One region of the Bradyrhizobium sp. SHOUNA76 genome, then DNA from elsewhere that is predicted to be linked to it. Evidence: riboswitches for the same ligand, from Rfam matches in the RefSeq annotation. Region 1 holds a riboswitch; each other region holds the start of a gene.

Region 1 (5,485 bases):
GCCTTGGGCTTCCTGGCAGCGAAGCCGAATGGACGCGCCTTGTCGAGGTCCTAGCGCGCTAGCGCGAGCAGGCCTTCGACGTCGAGATGCTTCTCGATGTGGTCGGCGAGGGCATCGAGAGCGCTCTCGACCCTGGCGTGGTAGGGCTCATCGCCTGCGGGAATGTCGAGCTTGGCCAAAAACGCCTTGCGGAAATCGTCCGACGTGAACAGGCCGTGCAAATAGCTGCCCTGCACGCGGCCATCCCTCGAGATCGCGCCTTCCGGCTCGCCGTTCAGTTTCGCAAATGGCCGCGCGCGATCGGGCCCGTCGGTGCGGCCGATGTGGATCTCGTAGGCTTCGATCGGCTGGTCCGTCGCGGCGTGCACGGCGGCGACACGCGTCAGCGTTTTCTGCGGGCTCATGACCGTCTCGACGTCCAGCAGCCCCAGCCCCGGCGTGTCGCCCGCGGGGCCCTCGATACCGTCGGGGTCGGCGACACTGCGCCCGAGCATCTGATAGCCGCCGCAGAGGCCGAGCACATGGCCGCCCCTGCGATGATGCGCGAAGAGATCGATGTCCCAGCCCTGCGCCCGCAGGAAGGCGAGATCGCCGCGGGTGGACTTTGAGCCGGGGATAATGACCAGCCTGACGTCACCGGGGATCGCTTCGCCCGGGCGCACCATCACGAGATCGACGCCCGGCTCGAGCTTGAGCGGATCGAGGTCGTCGAAATTGGCGATCCGCGACAGCGCGAGGCACGCGATCTTGCATTGACCGAGTTTTCGCGCGTCGGTCAGACCCAGTGCGTCCTCGGCCGGCAGCTCGCCGGCGCGCCCAAACCAGGGCAGCACACCAAGGCCGCGCCAGGCGGTCTTCGTTTCGATTAGCCCATAACCATCTTTGAATAACGTGGGATCGCCGCGGAACTTGTTGATGACGAAACCCTGGATCATCGCGGCATCGTCGGGGTCGATCACCGTCTTGATGCCGACGAGCTGGGCGATGACGCCGCCGCGGTCGATGTCGCCGACCAGCACGACCGGCACGTCGGCCTTGCGGGCAAAGCCCATATTGGCGATGTCGGCCTTGCGCAGGTTCACCTCGGCGGGACTGCCGGCGCCTTCCACCAGCACGAGATCGGCGCGCACCTTCAGTCGCTCAAAGCTCTCCAGCACCGCGCCCATGAGCGACGGCTTCATCGCGGCGTAGTCGCGCGCCCGCGCGGTCGCGATACGTTTGCCTTGGACAATCACCTGCGCGCCGACATCGGTCTCGGGCTTCAGCAGCACCGGATTCATGTCGGTGTGCGGCTCGACGCCGGCGGCGAGCGCCTGCAGTGCCTGGGCACGGCCGATCTCGCCGCCATCGACGGTGACGGCCGCGTTGTTCGACATGTTCTGCGGCTTGAACGGAAGCACGCGCAGGCCGCGCTGCGTGAAGGCGCGCGCGAGTCCGGCGACGATGAGCGATTTGCCCACGTCCGAGCCGGCCCCCTGGATCATCAATGTGCGCGCCATCGAATTCAGAACTCGACGCCGGCCTGCGCCTTGATGCCGGAGCGGAAGGGATGCTTGACCAGGGTCATCTCGGTGACGAGATCGGCGATCTCGATCAGCTCGTCCTTGGCGTTGCGCCCGGTGAGCACGACATGGGTCATCGCGGGCTTTTGCGTCGTCAGGAATTCGACGATCTCGGCGATATCGAGATAGTCGTAGCGCAGCGCGATGTTGATCTCGTCGAGCACGACCATGCGCAAGCTCTCGTCGAGGATCAGCTCCTTGGCCTTCTCCCAGCCGGCGCGCGCCGCGGCGATGTCACGGGCGCGGTCCTGCGTCTCCCAGGTAAACCCTTCGCCCATCGCGTGGAACTGGCAGAGATCGCCGAAATGGCCGGTCAGCAGGCGCCGCTCGCCGGTATCCCAGGCACCCTTGATGAACTGCACGACCGCGCAGGGGAAGCCATGGGCGACACAGCGGACGATCATGCCGAAGGCCGAGGACGACTTGCCCTTGCCGGCGCCGGTGTGGACGATGATCAGTCCCTTTTCGCCGCTCTTGGTCGCCATGATCTTGTCGCGGGCGGCCTTCTTCTTCGCCATTTTCTGGGCGTGCCGGGCGTCGGTTTCCTCGGCTGTTTGGGTATCCGGTTCAGGCGTCATCGGTCCCGGTCCTTCGGCTTGACAAGAGGCGGCCACCGGCAAATGGTGGCCCGGCGTTGGTTCCTGTCCTATGACAGGCGAAGAGGGAATGCGATAGGGTCCGAATCGGCAAGATTTGGGTCCAAACTGCAGCCGCCCCCGCGACCGTGACCGGAGAGATGCCCGAAGCCACTGATTCCCTTTGGGATCGGGAAGGCGGGGATCGAAGGGCAAGACCCTGCTCCGCAAGCCGGGAGACCTGCCAGCGCGGACGAGTTTTGGACCGGCGGACGGGGTGTTCCGCGACGGGGAAACGGGCCTTCTGGGGAATGGTCCGTGTGCCTCATCGCCTCCCGCTATTATCTGGAAGAGGCGATGACCGTCACACTTCACGTCTGCATCACCTGCCGTGCCGGCGAGACGCCCGGCGAGGGCGAGACGACGCCCGGAAAACGCCTGCATGGTGCGATCCTCGACGCCGGCGTGCCCGACGGCGTCAATGTGGTTCCCGTTGAATGCCTGTCGGCCTGCAGCCAGGGCTGCTCGGTCGCGCTCAGCGCGCCCGGCCGCTGGTCCTATGTCTATGGCCGCCTCTCGGATGCCAACGCGCAGGACGTGGTCGCGGGCGCGGCGGCCTATGCGGCGGCGCCCGACGGAATCGTGCCATGGCGCAGCCGTCCCGAGATCTTCCGCAAGCAGTCGCTTGCCCGCATTCCCCCTGTTGCCGTCGTGCCGGAGGCCGCCGAATGAACTCGCTCGCAAAAGTCCCTGTGACGGTGGTCACGGGTTTTCTCGGCTCCGGCAAGACCACGCTGATCCAGCATCTGCTCACCAATGCAAACGGCAAGAAGCTCGCGGTGCTCGTCAACGAGTTCGGCAGCGAGGGCGTCGACGGCGAAATCCTGAAGTCCTGCGCCGATGCCAACTGCCCGGAAGAGAACATCGTCGAGCTCGCCAATGGCTGCATCTGCTGCACCGTCGCCGACGATTTCATTCCAACCATGGAAAAACTGCTGGCGCGTCCGGTGCGACCGGATCACATCCTGATCGAGACCTCGGGCCTGGCGCTGCCGAAGCCGCTGCTGAAAGCGTTCGACTGGCCGGAGATCCGCTCGCGCATCACGGTCGACGGTGTGATCGCGCTGGCCGACGCCGAGGCGGTCGCGGCCGGCCGCTTCGCGCCTGACCCGGCTGCAGTCGAAGCGCAGCGCGCAGCGGACGAGAATCTCGATCACGAGACGCCGCTGTCGGAGGTGTTCGAGGATCAGATCGCCTGCGCCGATATCGTGCTGCTGACCAAGGCCGATCTCGCGGGCGCCGCCGGCATTGAAGCCGCCAAGGCCGCGATCACCGCCGAGATGCCGCGGCGCGTGCCGATGCTCCCTGTCACCGACGGCGCGATCGATGCGCGCCTCATCCTCGGCCTCGGCGCCGCCGCCGAGAACGATCTCGCTGCACGCCCCTCGCACCATGACGGCGAGGAGGAGCACGAGCACGACGATTTCGCCTCCGTCGTGATCGATCTGCCTGAAGTGGCTGACATCGACGCGTTGGTCGCATCGGTGCAGAAGCTGGCGCGCGAGCAGAACGTGCTGCGGGCGAAAGGTTACATCGCCGTCGCGGGCAAGCCGATGCGCCTTCTGCTGCAGGCGGTCGGCGAGCGCGTGCGTCACCAGTTCGACAAGCCCTGGGGCGCAGGTCACAGGCACTCAAAGCTCGTCGTGATCGGCGAGCACGGCGATATCGATGAGGCCGCCATCAAGGCAGGACTTGGTATCTCAAGGCTCGGCATCTGATGCACGTCGTCTTCCGCGAGAGCCGCGGTCTGGAGGAGACCGCGACGCCAAGGGACATCGGCCAGGACCCGGCCGATCTCGTGGTGCTCTCGTATTCGGATTCCGATCTCGCCGCGTTCGCGGCCGGCTGGCGGCGCGGCCAGGGCAGCCTGCCGACGCTGCGGCTTGCCAATCTCGCGGAGCTCCGTCACCCCCTGTCGGTCGACACCTATATCGAGCGCACGCTGTCGCAGGCGCGTGGCATCCTGGTGCGCCTGATCGGCGGGGAGTCCTATTGGGCGTATGGGCTGGCTGCCTTGCAACAACTCGCCAAGGACCGCAACATCGTGCTGGCGGTGCTGCCGGCCGATGGCCGTGACGACACGCGGCTCGATGCGTATTCGACTCTGCCGGTCTCGACGCTGCGCCGGCTCAAGGTGCTCTGCGACACCGGTGGGCCGGTCGCCGCCCAAGCCGCGATTGCGCAGCTCGCATTGGCCTCGGGTCTCTATGCCGGTCCTGTTATCGGCGAGATGAGCGTGCCCGAGATGGGCTTCTACGATCCCGCGCGCGGCGTCATCGCCGCGCCGGTGGGTGGCGAGGGGAAGCCCCGCGCGCTGGTGACGTTCTATCGCTCCTATCTCACCGCCGCGGACACCGGCCCGGTCGATGCCCTGATCGCGGCGCTGCGCGAGAAGGGCTTTGACGCCTGTGGCGTGTTCGTCACCTCGCTGAAGGCCGCGGGCGTCGCCGACTGGCTGCGCGCCTATCTCGCGCAAAATCCTCCGGCCGCGATCGTCAACGCGACGGCGTTCTCGGCCCTCAGCGACGACGGCACGACGGCGTTCGATGCTGCATCGTGTCCGGTGTTCCAGGTCGCACTCTCCACGGCGCGGCGCGAGGACTGGGCGGAGTCGCTGCGTGGCCTCTCGCCCGGCGATCTCGCGATGCATGTGGTGCTGCCCGAGGTCGACGGTCGGCTGTTCACGGGCGTGGTGAGCTTCAAGTCGGCGGCGCAACGCGATCCCGATCTGCAATTTTCGCATCTGGCACATCGGCCGGATGGGGAACGTGTGACGGCGGTCGCCGCACGCGTCGCGGCCTGGCGCCGCCTCGTGGAGAAGCCCGCCGGCGAGAAGCGGCTGGCACTCGTGCTCTCGAACTATCCGGGACGCCCGCACCAGATCGCGCACGCCGTCGGTCTCGATGCGCTGGCGTCTGTCGAGGCGTTGTTGTCTGATCTCGCGGAGGCCAACTTCGATGTTGCGCCGGTCCGTGCGCTCGGCGAAACACTGCTCAATCGGCAACTGACCTGGCGCGTTGCCGACTATCGCGCGGCGCTTTCGCGCCTGCCGCAAGTCTTGCAGGACGATCTCGCGCAAGCCTGGGGAGCGCCGGAGGATGATCCGAGCTGTCGCGACGGCTCGTTCCACTTCGCTGCGATCCAATGCGGTCAGTCTGTTATCGCGGTCCAGCCCGAGCGCGGCGATGCGACGACGCGCGATGCCGATTATCATGATCTCGCCCGCACGCCGCGTCACGCCTATGTCGCGTTCTATCTCTGGCTCCGGGCACAGGGCAGCGATGCCGT
Region 2 (3,871 bases), on a different contig from region 1:
ATGGTGCTGGGAACCGCGTTGACCGACGCGGACGGTATCCGCCATGAGATGACGGGCCTTCTTGGCCTCGAGACGAGCTTTGCCAAACGCCGCATGCATCTGGGCTACCGCCTCGCCGAACTCGCCGCGCCGATACCGGGCCATCAGGCCGGTGCGCGCCTGCGCGGCCACGAATTCCACTATTCGACGATCCTCGCCCAGCCCGACACGCCGCTGGCCGTGGTGCTTGATGCGACTGGCGCGGTCATCGCCGAGACCGGCTCGCGGCGCGGACGTGCCACCGGCACGTTCTTTCATCTGATCGCGGAGGACCGGTGAGCGGTTTTGTCTCCTTCATCTCCGCCGGCCCCGGCGATCCCGAGCTGCTCACGCTCAAGGGCGCCGCGCGGCTGCGCGAGGCCGACGTCGTGCTCTATGACGATCTTGCGTCGGGTGCGATCCTCGATCTCGCCCGGCCCGGCGCCAATCTCGTCGCGGTCGGGAAGCGGGCCGGGCGACCCTCGACCAAGCAGCACCATGTCAACCGTCTCCTGGTCGACTATGCCGCGACAGGCGTGCGCGTGGTTCGCTTGAAGTCGGGCGACGCCGGCATTTTCGGCCGGCTCGAGGAGGAGCTGGAGACGCTGCGCGAGGCGGGCATCGGCTATGAGATCATTCCCGGCGTCACCTCGGCCTGTGTGGCCGCCGCGCAAGCGGGCATTCCCCTGACCCGTCGTCATACCTCGCGCCGGGTGCAGTTCGTGACCGGGGCTGATGTGACGGGCGAGCTGCCGCCGAATCTGAATTGGGCTGCACTGGCCGATCCTGAAGCGACGACCGTGGTCTATATGGGGCGGCGCACCTTCCCGGGGCTTGCCGCAAAATTGATTGCGCACGGTCTCGCCGCGGATACGCCGGCGCTGTTCGCCGAATCCCTCGGCCGCCCCGACGAGCGGCTGGTCCGGACCACCATTGCCGAGCTTGCCGAGCAGCTTGCCCGCGGCGGCGCCGCATCCACGGCTGCGGTGATCCTGTTCGGCGCGCTGGCGGGGGATTATCCGTCGTGACGGCCGCGGTGGCCGTTCGCCCCTTGACGCCGGCTCCGCGAAAGGGGCACACAGGAGAGGCATGGTGCTCAACGCGGCGCAAAGCGTCGGAGCATAATCGGGAATGGGGGTGGGCGGACCAAGTTGCGGCGCCCAAAACCCCAGCCGCCCCCGCGACTGTAAGCGGTGAGGGGCTCCGAACCGCCACTGGGCCGAAAGGTTCGGGAAGGCCGGAGATCCCAGTGAACCGCGAGCCAGGAGACCGGCCCTGCACGTTTTGAGGCCAAGGCCGTCGGGTGTGACGGCAGGAAGGAATTGAGCCATGCATATCGAACCCGGAATCGTGACGGGCGCCAAGCTCGTGTTGAGTTACGCAACCGGCATCGCCGCAGGCGGCGTTGCCTTGAAACTTGCAGCCGAGACCGTGCGCGAGCAGGGCGTCGGCTCTTTCGCGGCGCGAACGCTCGCCACAACGGGCCTCGTCTTCACTTTCTTCCAGGTTCTGCCGCACTTCCCGGTCGGCGTCTCCGAAGTGCACTTCATCCTCGGCTCGACCTTGTTCCTGCTGTTCGGCGCGGCGCCTGCGGCCTTCGGCCTGGCGCTCGGCCTGTTGCTCCAGGGCGTGTTGTTCGAGCCGGCCGACATCCCGCAATACGGCATGAACGTCACGACGCTGCTGGTGCCGCTGTTCGCGATCCAGGCGATCGCCTCGCGGATCATTGCCCGTAACACCGCCTATGTCGATTTGAAGTATCGGCAGGCGCTGGCGCTCTCGACGACCTATCAGGCTGGCGTGATCGCCTGGGTGGCGTTCTGGGCGCTCTATGGCTCCGGTTTTGCCATGAGCAACCTCGCCAACATCGCGGCGTTCGCGGCCTCCTATGCGCTCGTCATCGTGATCGAGCCGCTGGCCGATCTCGCCGTGCTGGCGTTGGCGAAGTCGCTGCGTGGCGTCACCGCGCCAGGCCTCGTCACCCCGCGCCTGCATAACGCGGCCTGAGAGATCAGCGAGGGGCGGTATGCCGCCCCTCGCGCTCGCGATGCTCACGCTCTCCCTGATAGGCATCGGCTGCGGCGATCCCGATCAGCTCACGCGCGCCGCGATCCGCGCCATCAACGCGGCCGATCTCGTCCTGATCCCGCGCAAGGGAACGGCGAAATCCGACCTCGCCGATCTCCGGCGGACGATCTGCGCGGACGTGCTCACCAGCGACAAGACTGAAATCGCCGAGTTCGATCTCCCCGTGCGCGACGCCGGTGAAGCGGATTACCGCAAGGGCGTGGACGATTGGCACGATGCGGTCGCCGCGACCTGGTCGCAGACGATCGCAGAACATCTTGCAGGCAAGGGCAAGGTCGCGCTGCTGATCTGGGGCGATCCCTCGCTCTATGATTCCTCGCTGCGCATTGCGCGTCGGCTCAATCCCTTGCCGAAGATTGAAGTCGTGCCCGGTATCACCTCGATTCAGGCGCTGTGCGCGGCGCATGCGCTGCCGCTCAACGACATCGGCGAGCCCTTTTTGGTCTCGACCGGCCGCCGCTTGCGCGAGGGCGGCTGGCCGCAGGGCGTCGACACCGTGGTGGTGATGCTCGACGGCGACACGGCGTTCCAGTCGCTAGATTCAGCCGGGATTCAAATCTATTGGGGCGCCTATCTCGGCATGCCCGACCAGATCATCCTATCCGGCGCGCTGGCCGAGATCGGCCCGCGCATTGTCGCGGTGCGGCAGGACGCGCGCGCGCGGCACGGCTGGATCATGGACAGCTACATCCTCAAGCGCGCGCGTTAAGCGAGGCAGCATGCTCCCCGAATGGGTCTACCAAAAGTGCCCCGAGATCTCCGCGATCCATCGCGAGGCGGCGATGGCGCGGCAGGCGCAGCTGACAAAGCCGACCGGTGCACTCGGCCGGCTCGAGCAGCTTGCAATCGAGCTTGCAGGTTTGCAGGCGACGGAGCAACCGCGCGCCGCGCTTGTGCCGATCATCATCTTCGCCGGCGATCACGGCATCGTCGCGCAGGGCGTCTCGGCCTATCCGCAAGAAGTGACCATCGCGATGATGGCGAATTTTGCCGCCGGCGGCGCGGCGATCTCAGTGCTGGCGCGCGAGTTGGGCTCGAGCCTGGAGGTCGTGGACGCCGGGACGCTGGCGCGGGAGGAGATAGGCGGCATCGTCACCGACAGGCCGCGCCAGGGCTCCCGCGATTTCAGCGTCGAGGCCGCGCTCACACCTGCGGAGCTGGCGTTTGCCTTCGAGGCCGGCCAGCGCGCGGTTGCGCGTGCGGCGACCAATCAGCCCGATCTGCTGATCTTCGGCGAGATGGGCATCGGCAACACCACAACCTCGGCGGCGATCGCGGCGAGCCTGCTTGGCGTGAGTGCCGAGGAAATCGCCGGCAGCGGCACTGGGATCGATGCGGCCGGCCGCGCACACAAGGCGCGCGTGATCGATGCCGCGATTGCGCTGCATGGCGTTGCGGGTGCGTCGCCCGAAAAAATCATGTGTGCTGTCGGCGGGCTCGAGATCGCAGCGATCTCAGGCGCGATCATCGCGGCCGCGCAGCGCCGCATCCCCGTGCTGATCGACGGCTTCATCGTGTCGGTGGCAGCGCTCGCCGCAGCACGGCTGAACCCGTCATGCCAGCCGTTCCAGCTGGCCTCGCATCAATCGGCCGAGCAGGGGCATCGTCTGGTGCTCCGCGCGCTCAATGTGCAACCGCTGATCAGCCTCGACCTCAGGCTCGGCGAGGGATCAGGTGCCGCCATCGCGCTGCCGCTGGTGCGCCTCGCCTGCGCGCTCCACAACGGCATGGCAACATTCGCGCAAGCCAACGTGCCTGACAGACC
Region 3 (3,871 bases), on a different contig from region 1:
GCTTGGCGGCTGGACAGCAAATAGGCTGCCGGACTGCAAAAATTGATTCTACTCGATAACGATGTTCGCCGTGACCTATTTCCCGGGCTTAGGTTGGGTGTCCTTGAGGCGTTTGACGGGGACACGCCGATGACAGACCTTCAGAACAGACTGGAACGGTTCGAGACGCTCACCGCCGAATGCGAGCTGATTGCCAGGCTCGCCACCGACAGCACCAAACGCGAGTTCTATCTGAAGCTTTCGGAGCAGTACCGCCAATTGGCGGCGGACATGCGCCAGGCGATCGCGACCAAGGCTGCTGCCTGACGCCGCCTGCAATCCGTTCTTAATGTTTGGCGCGCATCCTTGAAGCACGCGAGCGATTGCTCGTGCTGGAAGGCCGGGGTCGCTGCAGTGCAGCGCGACTCGCGAGTGTCATTTGCCATGCTTGACAGGGCAATCACATGCGCCTCGTTGCCGTGATCATATTCGCGCTCATGACGGCGGCCTGCGATCAGGAGCAGGACATCACCGGCTCGACGTCGGCCTGCCCGATGCGGAACTACAGCTACAATCCCCGCGACATGAACCAGTGCGTCAATGCCTGCAAATCGTGCGATCGCGGCACCACGGTCACCTGCACGACCTCTTGCACCCTCAAGGGCGCGCGCTGAGATCCTGACGCCTGTGGCGGCCGGGAACGGCGAGCCCGAGATCGCCGGCTTCCAAGGAACAGGAGCTGGCGGTGCTTGGGCACCGGAACGATTCACTTGGGTTAAACATTGAAGGTGGCGGCAGGACGCGGAGTCCGATGGAAATGGGTATGCTCGATCCCGGTCGATTTCTGGTCTCGTGCTCGCATTGCGATGCCTGGCCGATGGCGGCCAATGTGAAGCGGTCGAGCTGGTGGGCGTCCCCGCACGAGGTCCGCTTTGTCTGCACGCGCTGCCGGCGCGAGGAAACCGCGATCGTCTCGGCCTCCGGCGAACTGACCCCGATCAAGCGCGTCGATGCTCCGCCTCGCGACGTCGCTGTCGCCTGGGCCCAGGCCCAGCGTATGCGAGGGCGGACCTGAGGGCGGTGACAACAGCCGCCCGTCGATTGACTCCCCGGCGTGACGCCACGTAAGTTGATCGGTGACGGTTCTCCTCACGGAGATCAAAAGGGAATGTGGTGCGGGATTGTCCCAACGGGGATTTGTCTCAACGCCACGGCTGCCCCCGCAACTGTAAGCGGTGAATCTTTCGTCCTATGCCACTGGGAATCTCGGTCCTGGGAAGGCGACGTAAGGTAACGACCCGCGAGCCAGGAGACCTGCCGTCAGCCGTGGTCACACGCGAAGAAGTCGGTCGGGGAGTACAGACATTGGTTTCACCGGAGCAATCCATCGCTCTGCCGTGAAACCTCGTTCGCTGTGACGTGCCACTGACGTCATACCGAGGTTTACAACCGTGTCCCGTCTTGTCTCTGCCGCCAGGCGCCTCAGCGCCGGCCTGCTCGCGTCCGTTTCCCTCCATTCGCTCGATCTGTCCCCCGCCTTCGCCCAGCAGGCCCTTGCCGAGCAACTGCCGCCGATCGAAGTGACCAAGCCCGACGATCAGAACCGCACCCGCGCCAGGGCGATCGGTGACGGCGAGCCGACGAAGCGCCGGGGAACCGCGAATGTCGCGCCGGCAGGCAATGGCGCCGGCTCATCCGGCTCGGGCTCCGAGGCTGTCGCCAGCAACGGCGGTATCGTCGGGGCCGCCACGACCGTCATCACGGCCGCAGATATCGCGCATTCGCCGTCGCAGACGCTAGCCGAGATCATCGCGACGCAGACCCCGGGCGCCCAGATCACGACGTTCTATGGCGGTCAGATCGGCGCGAAGACCAGCGTGGATCTGCGCGGCTTCGGCGCCTTTGCCAACGCCAACACGCTGGTGCTGGTCAACGGACGGCGGCTGAACGACGTCGACATGGCACAGGTGGACCTCTCCACCATCCCGCTCAATTCCATCGAGCGTATCGAGATCACGCGCGGCAATTCGGGAGCGGTGCTCTACGGCGACAACGCCGTCGGCGGCGTGATCAACATCGTCACCAAAAACGGCGTCGGCGGACCGCCGGTGACCGCGCGCATCGAGGCCGGCTTCGGCTCGTTCAACGCCAGGCTCGGCAACGTCTCGACCTCGCTCAATTCCGGTCCGTGGTCGACCTCGTTCTATGGCAATGCCGTCAGGACCGATGGCTATCGCGACAACAATCGCTATTCCCAGCAAAACGGCGTCGGCAATCTCAATTACTCAACACCGGGCCTGACCGCTTTTCTCACCGTCACGGGCGACAATCAGGAGCTGCGATTGCCGGGCGGGCGCACCGTCGATCCCTCGATCGGCCTCGACGAGCTCAAGACCAACCGGCGAGGGACGAGCACGCCGTTCAACTACGCCAACCAGCAGGGGTTTAGCGCAACAGCGGGCTTCACCAAGACCCTCGTCAACGGCGTCGATCTCATCGTCGACGGCGGCGTGCGCGACAAGAAGCAGCAGAGCGCGTTCTTCTCCAGCCCGGTGCCGGTTCCGGCCTTCTTCACGTCGACCTATGTCGATTCCCATCTGACGACGTGGTCGATCACGCCGCGGCTCAGTGTGAAGAGCCTCATGCTCGGCATGCCGTCGCAGCTCCTGACCGGCATCGACTATTACGATGCGAGCTTTCAGCAGAACCGCGGCGCCGGGCAGGGGCTCTCCTCCTGGCACAATTACGATCTCAGGCAGCAGACGGTCGCAGGCTATTTTCAGCACACATTGGGCGTGGCGCCTACGACCGACATCTCCTATGGCGCGCGGGTGCAGACCGTCAGTCTTGCGGCACGCGACAATTTCGACCCGGCGGCGCCGTTCAACGCCGACATCGGCGCGCTGCCGCTGACGAGCAACGAGACCCAATATGCGCTGCATCTCGGGGCCGAGCATCGCCTCAACGACATGGTCTCGCTGTTCGGCCGCGCCGCGCGCGCGTTCCGCACGCCCGACGTGGACGAGCGCCTGTCCTCGGGGCCTTCGTTCGATCCCCTGACCTTCGCCGCGATCCCGCAAACGTTCCAGCTCAAGACCCAGACTTCGCAGGACATCGAGGGCGGTCTGCGTATCAAGGGCGGCGGGCTGCAGCTGCAAAGCAGTCTCTATCTGATGGACCTCACCAACGAGGTCCATTTCAACCCGGTCCTGTTCTACAACACCAATCTTGATCCGACCCGCCGCTACGGCTCGGAGACCAGCCTGTCTTATCGCGTCAACGACGCTCTGCTGCTGCGCTCCGGCGTGGCCTACACCCGCGCCGTCTTCCGCGAAGGCGTCTGGGCCGGCAATGACGTGCCGCTGGTGTCGCGCTACACCGCGAGTGCGGGCGTCACCTGGAACATCTGGCAGAATTATTTGGTGCTCGATGCCACCGCGCGCTTCTGGAGCGAGCGGCGCATGGACAACGATCAGGCGGGCACCCAGAAGCCGATTCCCGCCAACGGCACGATCGACCTCAAGCTCAGCGGCCAGTATGAGCGCTACTTCTGGTCGCTCAGCGTCAACAACGCGCTGAATGCGTTCTACTACGACTACGCCATCGCAAGCACCTTCACGGACGGTCGCTTCAGCGCCTATCCGCTGCCCGGTCGCACCTATCTGCTCAAGGCCGGCGCCACGTTCTAATCACATTCCCTGAAATGGACGAGCATCCGAACGAGAAGAGATCACCCATGCCACTTAACACCCAGCCGTCTCACGGCGACCGTTTCCGGCTTCACCCGGTCGCGCCGCGCCTTGCGCCGATGTTCTGCTTTGCGCTGCTGACGGTCTCATGCGCGCTCGCAAGCTTTGCCTTCGCCTGCGCAACGCCGTTTGCGGCCTTCGCC

The links. A riboswitch is a leader RNA that binds a small molecule or an ion and turns the genes downstream of it on or off. The one in region 1 is predicted to bind cobalamin.
Region 2: it holds a riboswitch for cobalamin, as region 1 does, so the genes downstream of both, MOV74_RS32480 (energy-coupling factor ABC transporter permease) here and MOV74_RS28840 (DUF1636 domain-containing protein) in region 1, are expected to answer to the same signal.
Region 3: it holds a riboswitch for cobalamin, as region 1 does, so the genes downstream of both, MOV74_RS16145 (TonB-dependent receptor domain-containing protein) here and MOV74_RS28840 (DUF1636 domain-containing protein) in region 1, are expected to answer to the same signal.

What each region holds. Positions count from the first base shown of each region.
Region 1 covers NZ_JALBHA010000400.1:198-5,682, forward strand. The annotation lists partial or broken gene MOV74_RS28825 (threonine-phosphate decarboxylase) at 1-62, shown strand, start outside; gene MOV74_RS28830 (cobyric acid synthase) at 51-1,499, opposite strand; gene cobO (cob(I)yrinic acid a,c-diamide adenosyltransferase) at 1,505-2,140, opposite strand; cobalamin riboswitch at 2,181-2,401, shown strand; gene MOV74_RS28840 (DUF1636 domain-containing protein) at 2,495-2,869, shown strand; gene cobW (cobalamin biosynthesis protein CobW) at 2,866-3,915, shown strand; partial or broken gene MOV74_RS28850 (cobaltochelatase subunit CobN) at 3,915-5,485, shown strand, end outside.
Region 2 covers NZ_JALBHA010000526.1:195-4,065, reverse strand. The annotation lists partial or broken gene MOV74_RS32490 (cobyrinic acid a,c-diamide synthase) at 1-318, shown strand, start outside; gene cobA (uroporphyrinogen-III C-methyltransferase) at 315-1,046, shown strand; cobalamin riboswitch at 1,092-1,311, shown strand; gene MOV74_RS32480 (energy-coupling factor ABC transporter permease) at 1,348-2,025, shown strand; gene cobF (precorrin-6A synthase (deacetylating)) at 2,066-2,815, shown strand; gene cobT (nicotinate-nucleotide--dimethylbenzimidazole phosphoribosyltransferase) at 2,826-3,871, shown strand, end outside; partial or broken gene MOV74_RS32465 (histidine phosphatase family protein) at 3,871-3,871, opposite strand, start outside.
Region 3 covers NZ_JALBHA010000127.1:125-3,995, forward strand. The annotation lists gene MOV74_RS16130 (hypothetical protein) at 130-306, shown strand; gene MOV74_RS16135 (hypothetical protein) at 444-653, shown strand; gene MOV74_RS16140 (hypothetical protein) at 803-1,054, shown strand; cobalamin riboswitch at 1,103-1,316, shown strand; gene MOV74_RS16145 (TonB-dependent receptor domain-containing protein) at 1,431-3,668, shown strand; gene MOV74_RS16150 (hypothetical protein) at 3,716-3,871, shown strand, end outside.